Regions from separate parts of the Paenibacillus sp. FSL R5-0517 genome, predicted to be linked through region 3. Evidence: a T-box and tRNA genes for the amino acid it is inferred to sense, from the RefSeq annotation. Region 3 holds a T-box; the other regions hold tRNA genes.

Region 1 (4,218 bases), 2.4 Mb from region 3:
GTACCGCTGGTGTACCAGTTGTTCCGCCAGGAGCACCGCTGGGTAGCTATGTACGGACGGGATAAACGCTGAAAGCATCTAAGCGTGAAGCCCCCCTCAAGATGAGATTTCCCAGTATGTAAGACCCCTTGAAGACGACGAGGTAGATAGGCTGGGGGTGGAAGTGCAGCAATGCATGGAGCTGACCAGTACTAATCGGTCGAGGGCTTATCCAAATATGCAAGTGATAGTTCGCATGTTTCGTTTCGAATCTAGTTTTCAGAGAACGAACTCTGAAATGTAAGCACCGCGTTTGGTGGCGATGGCGGAGGGGTTCCACACGTACCCATCCCGAACACGACCGTTAAGCCCTCTAGCGCCGATGGTACTTGGACCGCAGGGTCCTGGGAGAGTAGGACGCCGCCAAGCGATTTCCCTTTGGGGTATTTTTTTTGCCCCCCTTGTCAAGGAATAAGGGATATATATTAGGGCCCTTAGCTCAGTTGGTTAGAGCGCACCTCTGATAAGGGTGAGGCCGGTGGTTCGAGTCCACCAGGGCCCATAGCAAGACCACAACAAAAAAAACCAGAGTATGGGGCCATAGCTCAGCTGGGAGAGCGCCTGCCTTGCAAGCAGGAGGTCAGCGGTTCGATCCCGCTTGGCTCCACCATTCCCTGATAGCTCAGTTGGTAGAGCACTCGACTGTTAATCGAGTTGTCACAGGTTCGAGCCCTGTTCGGGGAGCCATATGGAGAGGTGTCCGAGCTGGCCGAAGGAGCACGATTGGAAATCGTGTAGGCGTCACAAGCGTCTCGAGGGTTCGAATCCCTCTCTCTCCGCCAGATAATTTTTTTAGCAAGGCCCGTTGGTCAAGGGGTTAAGACACCTCCCTTTCACGGAGGTAACAGGGGTTCGAATCCCCTACGGGTCATAGCAATACCTATTGCTTTAAAAAGGGATGAGAATCCCAAAGGTTCGTCGGAGGATATACCTCGTGAGCAGCTGCTTCGCAGTCTCGAACGAAGTGAGAGTATCCCCTACGGGTCATATTATGGAGGCTTAGCTCAGCTGGGAGAGCATCTGCCTTACAAGCAGAGGGTCGGGGGTTCGATCCCCTCAGCCTCCACCATATTATCTTTTTAACGACGCGGGGTGGAGCAGCCCGGTAGCTCGTCGGGCTCATAACCCGAAGGCCGCAGGTTCAAATCCTGCCCCCGCAATTCACTTTCCTCGAGAAAGTATTATGGAACCGTGGTGTAGTTGGCCTAACATGCCTGCCTGTCACGCAGGAGATCGCGGGTTCGAATCCCGTCGGTTCCGCCATTTTTAATTAAATATACACCATGCCGGTGTAGCTCAACTGGTAGAGCAACTGACTTGTAATCAGTAGGTTGGGGGTTCAAGTCCTCTCGCCGGCACCATTTTTAGTATTTACATCTGAATTTGTAATTGAATGTATATTATAGATGCAGTTGTTAATACTAAGATACTCTTAGTGGATGAATGGCTTACTCTATGGCGATCGTGGCGAAGTGGTTAACGCACCGGTTTGTGGATCCGGCATTCGGGGGTTCAATTCCCCTCGATCGCCCCATGATTTTTTTAATGGGGATTAGCCAAGCGGTAAGGCAACGGACTTTGACTCCGTCATGCATAGGTTCAAATCCTATATCCCCAGCCATTTCATTATTTTGAGTCATTAGCTCAGTTGGTAGAGCACCTGACTTTTAATCAGGGTGTCGAAGGTTCGAGCCCTTCATGACTCACCATTATATTTTGCGGTCGTGGCGGAATTGGCAGACGCGCACGGTTCAGGTCCGTGTGGGCTAACCCCCCGTGGAGGTTCGAGTCCTCTCGACCGCACCATATGTTTTGCGGAAGTGGCTCAGCGGTAGAGCATCGCCTTGCCAAGGCGAGGGTCGCGGGTTCGATTCCCGTCTTCCGCTCCATATTTGCGCCCTTAGCTCAGCTGGATAGAGCGTTTGACTACGAATCAAAAGGCCGGGAGTTCGAATCTCTCAGGGCGCGCCATTATTTTCATAAGTATCGGGATGTAGCTCAGCTTGGTAGAGCACCTGGTTTGGGACCAGGGGGTCGCATGTTCAAATCGTGTCATCCCGATTTTTTTTATTATGCGGGTGTAGTTCAATGGTAGAACTTTAGCCTTCCAAGCTAATAGCGTGGGTTCGATTCCCATCACCCGCTTCCTAGATATATTGAAAGAGCTCTTGCTTATTGCAGGGGCTCTTTTTGTATTAGTCATTTAAACTCTTAATTAGTGAACTCTAAATTAGCTTACTGTATAAGTATCTTAATTCACTTAATTCAAGGAACGACAAAAGCTCCGCTTTCTACGATGCACGCAGGAAGAGGAGCTTGCGATGTTTCATTAGTACGATGAGGAATAATTAGTATCTTTCAAGAATCGTCTGTGTCTTCAAGCCATCGGCCGGAATTAGCCAGTTGTTGTTCTCCAGCAATTGCAGCAGTTGGGTACGCAGGCCCGATACGGCTACAGCATCATCTGTTTTGAAAGAGACCTCTACGATATTTTCAGTACCTGTACCTGCTGCATTACGGATCGGCCATACTTCGAGTGTAAGTTCTTGACCATTCCATGTACCTTCATAACGTTGGAATGTGATCGGGCCATATGCACGGGATTGCGTCAGCTGTTGCTTGCCCCAGTTGGAGGCAGACCAGTTTTTCAATTTGCCAGGGAGCTTGTCCAGTAACATGTTCAAGGCTTCTTGCTCTGTAGGAAGATGAACACCTGTTGCATTGGTATCGACCTTTTTCGTGTTGGAGAAGCTTAGTGTTTGTTTGCCATATCCCCAATCGATCTCAGCCTCGTAATTATCATCCGATTTATCGAATCCTTCTTGGTTAGCCAATGTCAGCGCTGCGTTGATATCACCATTGATGACAGGGTATCGTTTTTTGTAGGTCAGTTCGTAGTTGTTTTTATCATCCTTCTTGCGAAAACGAACATTCCATCCTTGCTCATCCAGTCCGAGCGCATTGGTGTCAAAGTACTCTACGTTAATGTTTCTTGGCGTGGAACTCAGGCCGAGGGTCTGAATGACTTCACTGCGTGGTGTCCCATCTGTATTCAATACGAGTTCCGGCTTGGCTAGAAACTTTACTTCATAAGCAGGAACAGCATTGGCAGCAGCTGAAGCCTGGGGTGCTCCCAGAAACGTCAATCCACTTCCCAATGTTACGATGCTCAGCATGAATGAGGCAGTTACCTTTTTCCACTTTTTCAAAACCAATCACTCTCCTAATCTGGATTAACGTACAGCTCCCACTTTATCGTCCGAGTATCTGAACGCGATTAACGGGGAACGCACATTGCGTTAACCCTGCATAGATTTGATGAATGGCAAACGATAGTTTATAGAGGATCAGGGGAATTCGCTATGGAAACAGGGAAGCCGTAGCTCACCTCTCGCAGCACTTCTTTGAAGCGATTTACTTGAACTGAAGGATGGCGGTCCTTGTTATGTACGGTATATATATGGCGCGGTGCCTGCTCTCCCGGAATGGGAAGAACCTGAATGAGCCCGTGCTGCTCCTCCCACTGTACTGCCATTCGTGACATGAACGAGACAGGCCCCCCAATTAACACAAGCTGTTTGATGGCTTCCAGGGAATCCATCTCCACCGTACTCCTCAAACGAATGTCATGTTGCGCGAGCCATTGGTTGGTTAGTCGCCGAGTACTGGATTCGTTGCCATGTAGGGCAAATGGGATCTGAGCAATATGCTCAGGCGTCAATGGTTCCTTCTGGGCCAACCCATGCTGTGGAGAGCAGATTAATACCAAGTCATCCTCACATAACGTCTCAGCTTGCAGCGCGGGTCCGACAAACGGCTCAGAAGAGATCACCCCCAGATCAATCTGATGCCGAATTAACATCTCGCGAATAACGGGTGATGGTTTGACGGATAAGACGATACGAATGCCCGGAAATTCCTGAGAAAAGGTGTTAAGTATGCTGGGCAACAGATATGTAGCAGGTACATAGCTTGCCCCAATGTGCAGAGTGCCCCGATATAGACTGTCATATTCTTTTACTATCCGCCTTGCCTCTTGGGTCAGGGCATTGATTTTGACGGAATAGTGGAGCAGGGCTTGTCCGGCCTCCGTTAGAAAGGTCTTCCCACTGCGCGATTCGAATAATCGCACGCCCATCTCTTCCTCCAATGACTTCATATGAAATGTAACGGTTGGTT
Region 2 (4,218 bases), 500 kb from region 3:
AAGGAACTCGGCAAAATGACCCCGTAACTTCGGGAGAAGGGGTGCCCCGGTAGTGTGAATAGCACGAGGGGGCCGCAGTGAAAAGGCCCAAGCGACTGTTTAGCAAAAACACAGGTCTGTGCGAAGCCGTAAGGCGAAGTATACGGGCTGACGCCTGCCCGGTGCTGGAAGGTTAAGGGGAGTGGTTAGGAGCAATCCGAAGCTGTGAACCGAAGCCCCAGTAAACGGCGGCCGTAACTATAACGGTCCTAAGGTAGCGAAATTCCTTGTCAGGTAAATTCTGACCCGCACGAATGGCGTAACGACTTGGGCGCTGTCTCAACGAGAGATCCGGTGAAATTTTAATACCTGTGAAGATGCAGGTTACCCGCGACAAGACGGAAAGACCCCATGGAGCTTTACTGCAGCTTGATATTGAATTTGGGTACGATCTGTACAGGATAGGTGGGAGCCTGAGAGACATGAGCGCCAGCTTGTGTGGAGGCAACGTTGGGATACCACCCTGATCGTATCTAGGTTCTAACCTGGTACCGTAATCCGGTGCGGGGACAGTGTCAGGTGGGCAGTTTGACTGGGGCGGTCGCCTCCTAAAGAGTAACGGAGGCGCCCAAAGGTTCCCTCAGAATGGTTGGAAATCATTCGAAGAGTGCAAAGGCATAAGGGAGCTTGACTGCGAGACCTACAAGTCGAGCAGGGACGAAAGTCGGGCTTAGTGATCCGGTGGTACCGCATGGAAGGGCCATCGCTCAACGGATAAAAGCTACCCTGGGGATAACAGGCTTATCTCCCCCAAGAGTCCACATCGACGGGGAGGTTTGGCACCTCGATGTCGGCTCATCGCATCCTGGGGCTGAAGTAGGTCCCAAGGGTTGGGCTGTTCGCCCATTAAAGCGGTACGCGAGCTGGGTTCAGAACGTCGTGAGACAGTTCGGTCCCTATCTGTCGTGGGCGTAGGAAATTTGAGAGGAGCTGTCCTTAGTACGAGAGGACCGGGATGGACGTACCGCTGGTGTACCAGTTGTTCCGCCAGGAGCACCGCTGGGTAGCTATGTACGGACGGGATAAACGCTGAAAGCATCTAAGCGTGAAGCCCCCCTCAAGATGAGATTTCCCAGTATGTAAGACCCCTTGAAGACGACGAGGTAGATAGGCTGGGGGTGGAAGTGCAGCAATGCATGGAGCTGACCAGTACTAATCGGTCGAGGGCTTATCCAAATATGCAAGTGATCATTCGCATGTTTCGTTTCGAATCTAGTTTTCAGAGAACGAACTCTGAAATGTAAGCTATGCGTTTGGTGGCGATGGCGGAGGGGTTCCACACGTACCCATCCCGAACACGACCGTTAAGCCCTCTAGCGCCGATGGTACTTGGACCGCAGGGTCCTGGGAGAGTAGGACGCCGCCAAGCGAACTCTTTCATCATACATAGAAAACAAGCTCTGCATGTGGACATTGTACGATGGATTGCATTTGCCCTGCAAATGCATATTATTCCCTGATAGCTCAGTTGGTAGAGCACTCGACTGTTAATCGAGTTGTCACAGGTTCGAGCCCTGTTCGGGGAGCCATTAAGGCCCGTTGGTCAAGGGGTTAAGACACCTCCCTTTCACGGAGGTAACAGGGGTTCGAATCCCCTACGGGTCATATTATGGAGGCTTAGCTCAGCTGGGAGAGCATCTGCCTTACAAGCAGAGGGTCGGGGGTTCGATCCCCTCAGCCTCCACCATAAGATTTTTAATAACGACGCGGGGTGGAGCAGCCCGGTAGCTCGTCGGGCTCATAACCCGAAGGCCGCAGGTTCAAATCCTGCCCCCGCAATTATACTTTCCCAATGGAAAGTGATCTGGAACCGTGGTGTAGTTGGCCTAACATGCCTGCCTGTCACGCAGGAGATCGCGGGTTCGAATCCCGTCGGTTCCGCCATTTTATATCTATCAATACCGTATGCGGAAGTGGCTCAGCGGTAGAGCATCGCCTTGCCAAGGCGAGGGTCGCGGGTTCGATTCCCGTCTTCCGCTCCAATATTTGCGCCCTTAGCTCAGCTGGATAGAGCGTTTGACTACGAATCAAAAGGCCGGGAGTTCGAATCTCTCAGGGCGCGCCATTATAACTTCATAATTTGCCGGCGTGGCGGAATGGCAGACGCGCTCGACTCAAAATCGAGTGGGAAACCGTGGAGGTTCGAGTCCTCTCGCCGGTATATATAACGGGATGTAGCTCAGCTTGGTAGAGCACCTGGTTTGGGACCAGGGGGTCGCATGTTCAAATCGTGTCATCCCGATCTCGAAAAAGTACTATCTAACTTATAGATAGTACTTTTTTTGTGTTTATCTTTATTACGTTGCGATATTACAAAGGGAATACGATTACGATGTGTGCTTAACATAACTTTCAATATGCCATCAGCTATTGGCCCATGGTCCCTTGGTTCATGAATATACGGGTTACTCTTCAGACGACAAGTTTTGCATAAAGCCTCGTTCTTTAGGTCACAATAGGTTTAAAAAGTGATAGAAGGGGTTCATGTGAACACGTTTAACTTCAGGAAACAATTCAAGAGACGCTGGCGACGGTGGAAACGAACAGTATGGATGACGGTTGCTTTGCTTGCAGTTACGATATTGGCTTACAGCGGATTGTCTATCTCATCGGCGATTGAACGTTTGCTGACCACTAATTTTAGTGAGGCAACTAGTGTGATGGGACCTGTTACGCCGGAGACCAGATCTGATCAGGAGATTCAGGCGTTAGTAGAGCAACTTAATACTGATCCGGATCATTTAACGAGTGTGGTTTTGGAAACACAGTACATTTGCGGAGTGGAGACAGAACAGTTGGGCAAGATGGCTAGACCACAGTTGAAGATGCTGCTGGTTCAACATCCGGAATGGGATGCTACCGTTGGAACATCAGATGAGTTGCATTTGAAGCAACGTGTAGATGACCTTTCACCGCTTTGCAAACAGCAGGCGTATATTAGCATAGATGCTGTGGGGAACCTTAATTTGTATGAGGGTAAGCCTGCAGAAGAGAAGGTTATTCGTACGTTTTTTCAGTTGGATGTGGGGACGTTGGAGAGTTCTTTGCCTGAAGGGGTGCTGGAGCAATTGCAGCAGGGTATCCGGATTCAGGACAAGGATGAGTATGATAGCGTAATCTCAACGTTTAGTGACTATGCGGTGGATGAAGATCATCATTTAATCCGCAATGGCGGGTAATCTTTTGTGCTAACTTACAACGTTAAGATACTGAAGTAATAATTAGATGGTTGGAGACCAGTGGCATTGGTGTTTCGCGAACTAATATACGTGGAATGTGGTGATGGACATCGAAGAGATGTCCTTTTTGTCGTTTTTGCCGAAATACATGAAAATACGAATAAACATGAAAAAAATCACGAATAAAGACGAGTAATGGGTTAGACAAAGTTTTTCCTGCCGCAGGGTCTATCTTTTGTTATAATGAAATGAACGATACATATGTTCGCTTTTGTGAGGGAGAGATGGTTTTGCGTTTTTTGGGAATTGACCCGGGGATTGCGATTGTTGGTTTTGGTTTTGTTGATAAAATCGGCAGTAAAGTGGTACCCGTACAATATGGATGTATTCAGACGGAAGCTCATACCCCTGAAGAGGAACGGTTGCTTCATGTATATGAAGGTATGGTGCAATTAATTGATAAGTACAAACCGGACGCAGTAGCGTTAGAGAAACTTTTTTTCAATCGGAACGTTACAACAGCGATGTCTGTCAGTCAGGCTAGGGGCGTCATGGTACTTGCTGCTGCACAGAAGGGTTTGCCTATTGCAGAGTATACACCAATGCAGATCAAGCAGGCTGTTGTTGGGTACGGTAAGGCTGAGAAGAAGCAAGTGCAGGAGATGGTCAAAATGTTCTTGCGTCTTCAAGTCATTCCTAAACCGGATGACGTAGCGGATGCGTTGGCTGTAGCCGTGTGCCATGCGCACTCTTATACATTAAATTCCAAGTTGAATGAGGTATTGCGAAAATGATTGATTTTCTAAGAGGACAGTTCATTCATGTAGAGAATGATTATATTGTGTTGGACGTTCATGGTGTGGGGTATCGCGTATTTTGTCCGAATCCATTTGCGTTCGCTAAGCAAGAAGGCGAAATTACCGTGTACACTCACCATCATGTGCGTGAGGATGCGATGCTGCTGTTTGGATTTGTGACACGGGATGAACAGCGCTTGTTC
Region 3 (4,218 bases):
GAGCAGCATCTATCTGCAAGTATACAGGACTACAAGGAAATGGTGGATGGCTGGGCCAATCATGCATATCTCATTACATTGAGTGACCAACAGCAAGTGGTACTCAAAATTGCCCCTTCGGCTTCCACCAATCTGATGCGCTGTGAGCAGGATCTGATGATTGCTGAGGTCGAGGCACTGCGTCTCATCGGCGAGTTGAAGGATGTTCCCGTACCCAAAGTTCTGGTTTATGATGATTCGTTAACCATGGCTTCAGCGCGGTATTTTATCATGGAGTACATGTCTGGAACACCCTATAATCAGGTCAAGGATCAGTATTCTGCGGAAGAGCAGGAAGCCGTTGAACAACAACTGGGGCGTTACAATCGTCGAATAAATGAAATCAAGGGCGAGAAGTTCGGATATTTCTCAGAGCAAAAACAGCGTTATTCCACATGGAAAGAAGCATTTATGAACCTGATGGAAGACGTTCTTGCCGATGGGGAAGAAGCCGGGATTACATTTTCGATGGATCACTCTGAATTGAGACGTTTGATTGAAGAGAAATCGGATGTGTTGGACGATGTAAAAGAACCTCTTCTTGTCAGCTGGGATCTATGGGATGGAAATATTCTAGTAGACAAAGGTCGCATCACAGCAATTATTGATTTTGAACGTTCACTGTGGGCAGACCCTCTGATGGAGCATTATTTCAGTCATTTTAACTATACACCCGGTTTTGTGAAAGGTTATGGGCGTGCGATTACGACTGAAAGTGAGCTAAAAAGAAGAAGTCTGTATGACTTATACTTTGATCTGGTGCTGCGCATTGAGTGCGCTTATCGGCAATATGACAATCAGGAACATGTGAATTGGACTATTCATAACCTGGAGGAAGGAATTGAGCGATTTCGGTTGTCCTGAACAGCAACCGCGTTATGAAGGGTACGAACCATGAGCTTCAAGATGGTGTTTATAACATGTAATATTGACTTTGGGCTTGCTTTTTTATATAATGTTCCCGATATTGTATACATATTTCGATGATAAGGATTAGTAGTGATTTCTGTACATCACAGAGAGCCGGCGGTTGGTGCAAGCCGGTTGACAGTAAATTGCGAACTCGCCTTGGAGAAATGCGGTGATTACACCATCCTGTCTAACCTGCTAAGTATAAGCTGGAATTCAGGAATGGAAATCCGCATCGGTTAACCGCCGTTACAGGTCCAAAGGGAGTGGATGACGAAGCACGTTCGTCCGCTAACTAGGGTGGTACCACGGGAATTCAACCTCTCGTCCCTAGCGCTGCAAACGCTACGGGATGCTGAGGTTTTTTTGTTGCAATTAAAGCTAAGCGAGTAACCTGAAGGAGGAACAATAGATGAGTGAGAATAACCAGCCGAAGCACGGCTATCAGCCACAAGTCATGGAAAAAAGTTGGCAGCAATACTGGGATGCCAATAAAACGTTTAAAACGGGTGAGGACCCTGCTAAACCGAAATTTTATGCACTGGATATGTTCCCTTATCCATCCGGTTCAGGTCTGCACGTAGGTCACCCGGAAGGATATACGGCAACGGATATCGTTTCCCGTTACAAACGTATGCGCGGTTACAATGTATTACATCCGATGGGTTGGGATGCTTTCGGTCTGCCTGCTGAGCAGCATGCATTGGATACAGGTGAACATCCACGGCATATTACATTCCGCAATATTGACAACTTCCGTCGCCAGATCAAATCACTCGGTTTCTCCTATGACTGGGATCGTGAGATCAGCACAACGGACCCTGAGTATTATAAATGGACACAATGGATATTTATCCAGTTGTACAATAAGGGCCTCGCTTATGTGGACGAAGTCGCAGTAAACTGGTGCGAAGCACTTGGAACGGTACTGGCTAATGAAGAGGTTATTGATGGCAAGAGTGAACGCGGTGGACATCCGGTTGTACGTAAACCGATGCGTCAATGGGTACTGAAAATTACCGAGTATGCAGAGCGTCTGTTGGAAGACTTGGAAGAGCTGGATTGGTCTGAAAGCATCAAGGATATGCAGCGTAACTGGATCGGTAAATCGACAGGTGCAGAAGTTGTTTTTGCCATTGAAGGTCGCGAGGAAGTTATTAAGGTATTCACTACCCGTGCGGACACATTGTTCGGTGCGAGCTTTGCAGTACTTGCTCCGGAACATGAATTGGTAGAAGCGATTACAACGGATGACCAACGTGAAGCGATTCAGGCTTATCAGGAGCAGGCTTCTCGTAAGAGTGATCTGGAACGTACGGATTTGGCCAAGGACAAAACAGGTGTATTCACTGGTGCTTATGCAATCAATCCCGTTAATGGTGCAAAATTGCCGATCTGGATTGCTGATTACGTTCTTGCGGGTTATGGTACAGGTGCGGTTATGGCTGTTCCAGGGCATGATGCGCGTGACTGGGAATTTGCGAAGCAGTTCGGTCTGGATATCATTGAGGTTATTCAAGGTGGAGACGTTACACAAGAGGCATATTCCGGTGATGGCGCACATGTGAATTCCGATTTCCTGAACGGACTGAACAATGAAGAAGCAGTTGCCAAGATGATTGCCTGGTTGGAAGAGAACGGTAAAGGACAAGGGAAAGTAACCTATCGTCTGCGTGATTGGCTGTTCAGCCGTCAGCGCTACTGGGGTGAGCCAATTCCGATTCTGCATCTGGAAGACGGAACGATGAAGACCGTACCGGAGGATCAACTTCCACTGCTGCTGCCTGATATCGATCAGATCAAACCTTCGGGTACTGGAGAATCACCACTGGCGAATGTTACGGAGTGGGTGAATACGGTAGATCCGGAAACGGGAATGAAGGCGCGTCGTGAGACCAACACCATGCCACAATGGGCGGGTAGCTGCTGGTATTACCTGCGCTTTATCGATCCGCACAATGACAAGGAACTGATCTCCAAGGAGAAACAGCAGCAGTGGCTGCCTGTTGATCTGTACATTGGCGGAGCGGAGCACGCGGTGCTTCACTTGCTGTATGCTCGTTTCTGGCATAAAGTACTGTATGATCTGGGTGTTGTGGATACCAAAGAGCCGTTCCACAAACTGGTGAACCAAGGTATGATCCTAGGCACGAACAATGAGAAAATGAGTAAATCTCGTGGTAATGTCATCAACCCGGATGAAATTGTGAATGAATTCGGTGCGGATACATTGCGTCTGTACGAAATGTTCATGGGACCATTGGAAGCGACAAAACCGTGGAATGCAAACGGGGTTGAAGGCATGCACCGCTTCCTGTCACGTGTATGGCGTCTCTTCATTAACGAAGATACAGGAGCCATCAATGACAAGATTACGGTGGACGGTGGAACGGATGAGTTCAAGCGGACTGCTCACAAAACGATCAAAAAAGTGACGGAAGATCTGGAACATCTGCGCTTCAACACATCTATCAGCCAGCTGATGATCTTCATCAACGATGCATACAAAGCCGATACACTGCCTCGTGAAGCGATGGAGAACTTTGTGCAACTGCTGTCACCACTGGCACCGCATATGGCAGAAGAACTGTGGAGTCGTTTGGGTCATGAAGGTGGAATCTCTTACGTGGCTTGGCCGGAATATGACGAGTCCATGACAGTGGATGCGGAAGTAGAAATCGTTGTTCAGGTAAACGGTAAAATCGTAACTCGTGCCACGATCGCGAAGGACTTGGATGCACAGGGTATGCAGGACTTCACGATGGAGCTGGCACCTGTTAAGCAGGCGCTGGAAGGCAAGACCATTCGCAAGGTCATTGCCGTTCCAGGCAAACTCGTTAATATTGTTGCCGGTTAATCTCACCGGCTCGAAATAGTTCATCCAGCTTTAACAAATCTTCATCATATTTGTCATGTGTCGTGCGGATCAGGCTGTCGAAAACACCGTCGAGACTAACCTTCAGCAGTGCAAGTGCCTGAGCGGTAATACCGCCAGGTACAGCGACACGAGCTTGAAGCTCTTGCGGCGTGTATCCTCCTTCGGTAAGCAGCTTGCCTGTTCCCAGAAGCATTTCGCCAGCCAGAGCGCAGGCATCTGCTCTTTTGATGCCTGTCAGCTTCACGGCACTTTCGATCCATTGTTCCAAAAAGAACGATATGAATGCAGGTCCGCAACTGGAGAAGTCGGATGTGATTCGTGTACAGGCTTCGTCCACTTGGTACGGCCTGCCTATATGACTAAGCAGACTTTCCAACACAGCGCGGTCTTCA

What was found. A T-box is a leader RNA that pairs with one kind of tRNA and senses whether it is charged. The one in region 3 lies ahead of leuS (leucine--tRNA ligase), so its partner is inferred to be a tRNA-Leu.
Region 1: it encodes a tRNA-Leu, which carries the amino acid that the T-box ahead of leuS (leucine--tRNA ligase) is inferred to sense. The anticodon was not compared.
Region 2: it encodes a tRNA-Leu, which carries the amino acid that the T-box ahead of leuS (leucine--tRNA ligase) is inferred to sense. The anticodon was not compared.

What each region holds. Positions count from the first base shown of each region.
Region 1 covers NZ_CP150235.1:360,131-364,348, forward strand. Annotated here, with positions in the region: rRNA gene MKX40_RS01675 (23S ribosomal RNA) at 1-215, shown strand, start outside; rRNA gene rrf (5S ribosomal RNA) at 292-408, shown strand; tRNA gene MKX40_RS01685 (tRNA-Ile) at 468-541, shown strand; tRNA gene MKX40_RS01690 (tRNA-Ala) at 574-649, shown strand; tRNA gene MKX40_RS01695 (tRNA-Asn) at 651-726, shown strand; tRNA gene MKX40_RS01700 (tRNA-Ser) at 730-821, shown strand; tRNA gene MKX40_RS01705 (tRNA-Glu) at 839-910, shown strand; tRNA gene MKX40_RS01710 (tRNA-Val) at 1,033-1,108, shown strand; tRNA gene MKX40_RS01715 (tRNA-Met) at 1,126-1,199, shown strand; tRNA gene MKX40_RS01720 (tRNA-Asp) at 1,225-1,302, shown strand; tRNA gene MKX40_RS01725 (tRNA-Thr) at 1,325-1,400, shown strand; tRNA gene MKX40_RS01730 (tRNA-His) at 1,498-1,573, shown strand; tRNA gene MKX40_RS01735 (tRNA-Gln) at 1,586-1,660, shown strand; tRNA gene MKX40_RS01740 (tRNA-Lys) at 1,673-1,748, shown strand; tRNA gene MKX40_RS01745 (tRNA-Leu) at 1,758-1,845, shown strand; tRNA gene MKX40_RS01750 (tRNA-Gly) at 1,854-1,928, shown strand; tRNA gene MKX40_RS01755 (tRNA-Arg) at 1,934-2,010, shown strand; tRNA gene MKX40_RS01760 (tRNA-Pro) at 2,027-2,100, shown strand; tRNA gene MKX40_RS01765 (tRNA-Gly) at 2,114-2,184, shown strand; gene MKX40_RS01770 (hypothetical protein) at 2,388-3,248, opposite strand; gene MKX40_RS01775 (LysR family transcriptional regulator) at 3,377-4,218, opposite strand, start outside.
Region 2 covers NZ_CP150235.1:5,427,484-5,431,701, reverse strand. Annotated here, with positions in the region: rRNA gene MKX40_RS24275 (23S ribosomal RNA) at 1-1,215, shown strand, start outside; rRNA gene rrf (5S ribosomal RNA) at 1,292-1,408, shown strand; tRNA gene MKX40_RS24265 (tRNA-Asn) at 1,493-1,568, shown strand; tRNA gene MKX40_RS24260 (tRNA-Glu) at 1,573-1,644, shown strand; tRNA gene MKX40_RS24255 (tRNA-Val) at 1,651-1,726, shown strand; tRNA gene MKX40_RS24250 (tRNA-Met) at 1,745-1,818, shown strand; tRNA gene MKX40_RS24245 (tRNA-Asp) at 1,846-1,923, shown strand; tRNA gene MKX40_RS24240 (tRNA-Gly) at 1,947-2,021, shown strand; tRNA gene MKX40_RS24235 (tRNA-Arg) at 2,028-2,104, shown strand; tRNA gene MKX40_RS24230 (tRNA-Leu) at 2,122-2,200, shown strand; tRNA gene MKX40_RS24225 (tRNA-Pro) at 2,208-2,281, shown strand; gene MKX40_RS24220 (BofC C-terminal domain-containing protein) at 2,526-3,218, shown strand; gene ruvC (crossover junction endodeoxyribonuclease RuvC) at 3,509-4,012, shown strand; gene ruvA (Holliday junction branch migration protein RuvA) at 4,009-4,218, shown strand, end outside.
Region 3 covers NZ_CP150235.1:4,923,825-4,928,042, reverse strand. Annotated here, with positions in the region: gene MKX40_RS21920 (aminoglycoside phosphotransferase family protein) at 1-903, shown strand, start outside; T-box leader at 1,014-1,283, shown strand; gene leuS (leucine--tRNA ligase) at 1,361-3,805, shown strand; gene comER (late competence protein ComER) at 3,786-4,218, opposite strand, start outside.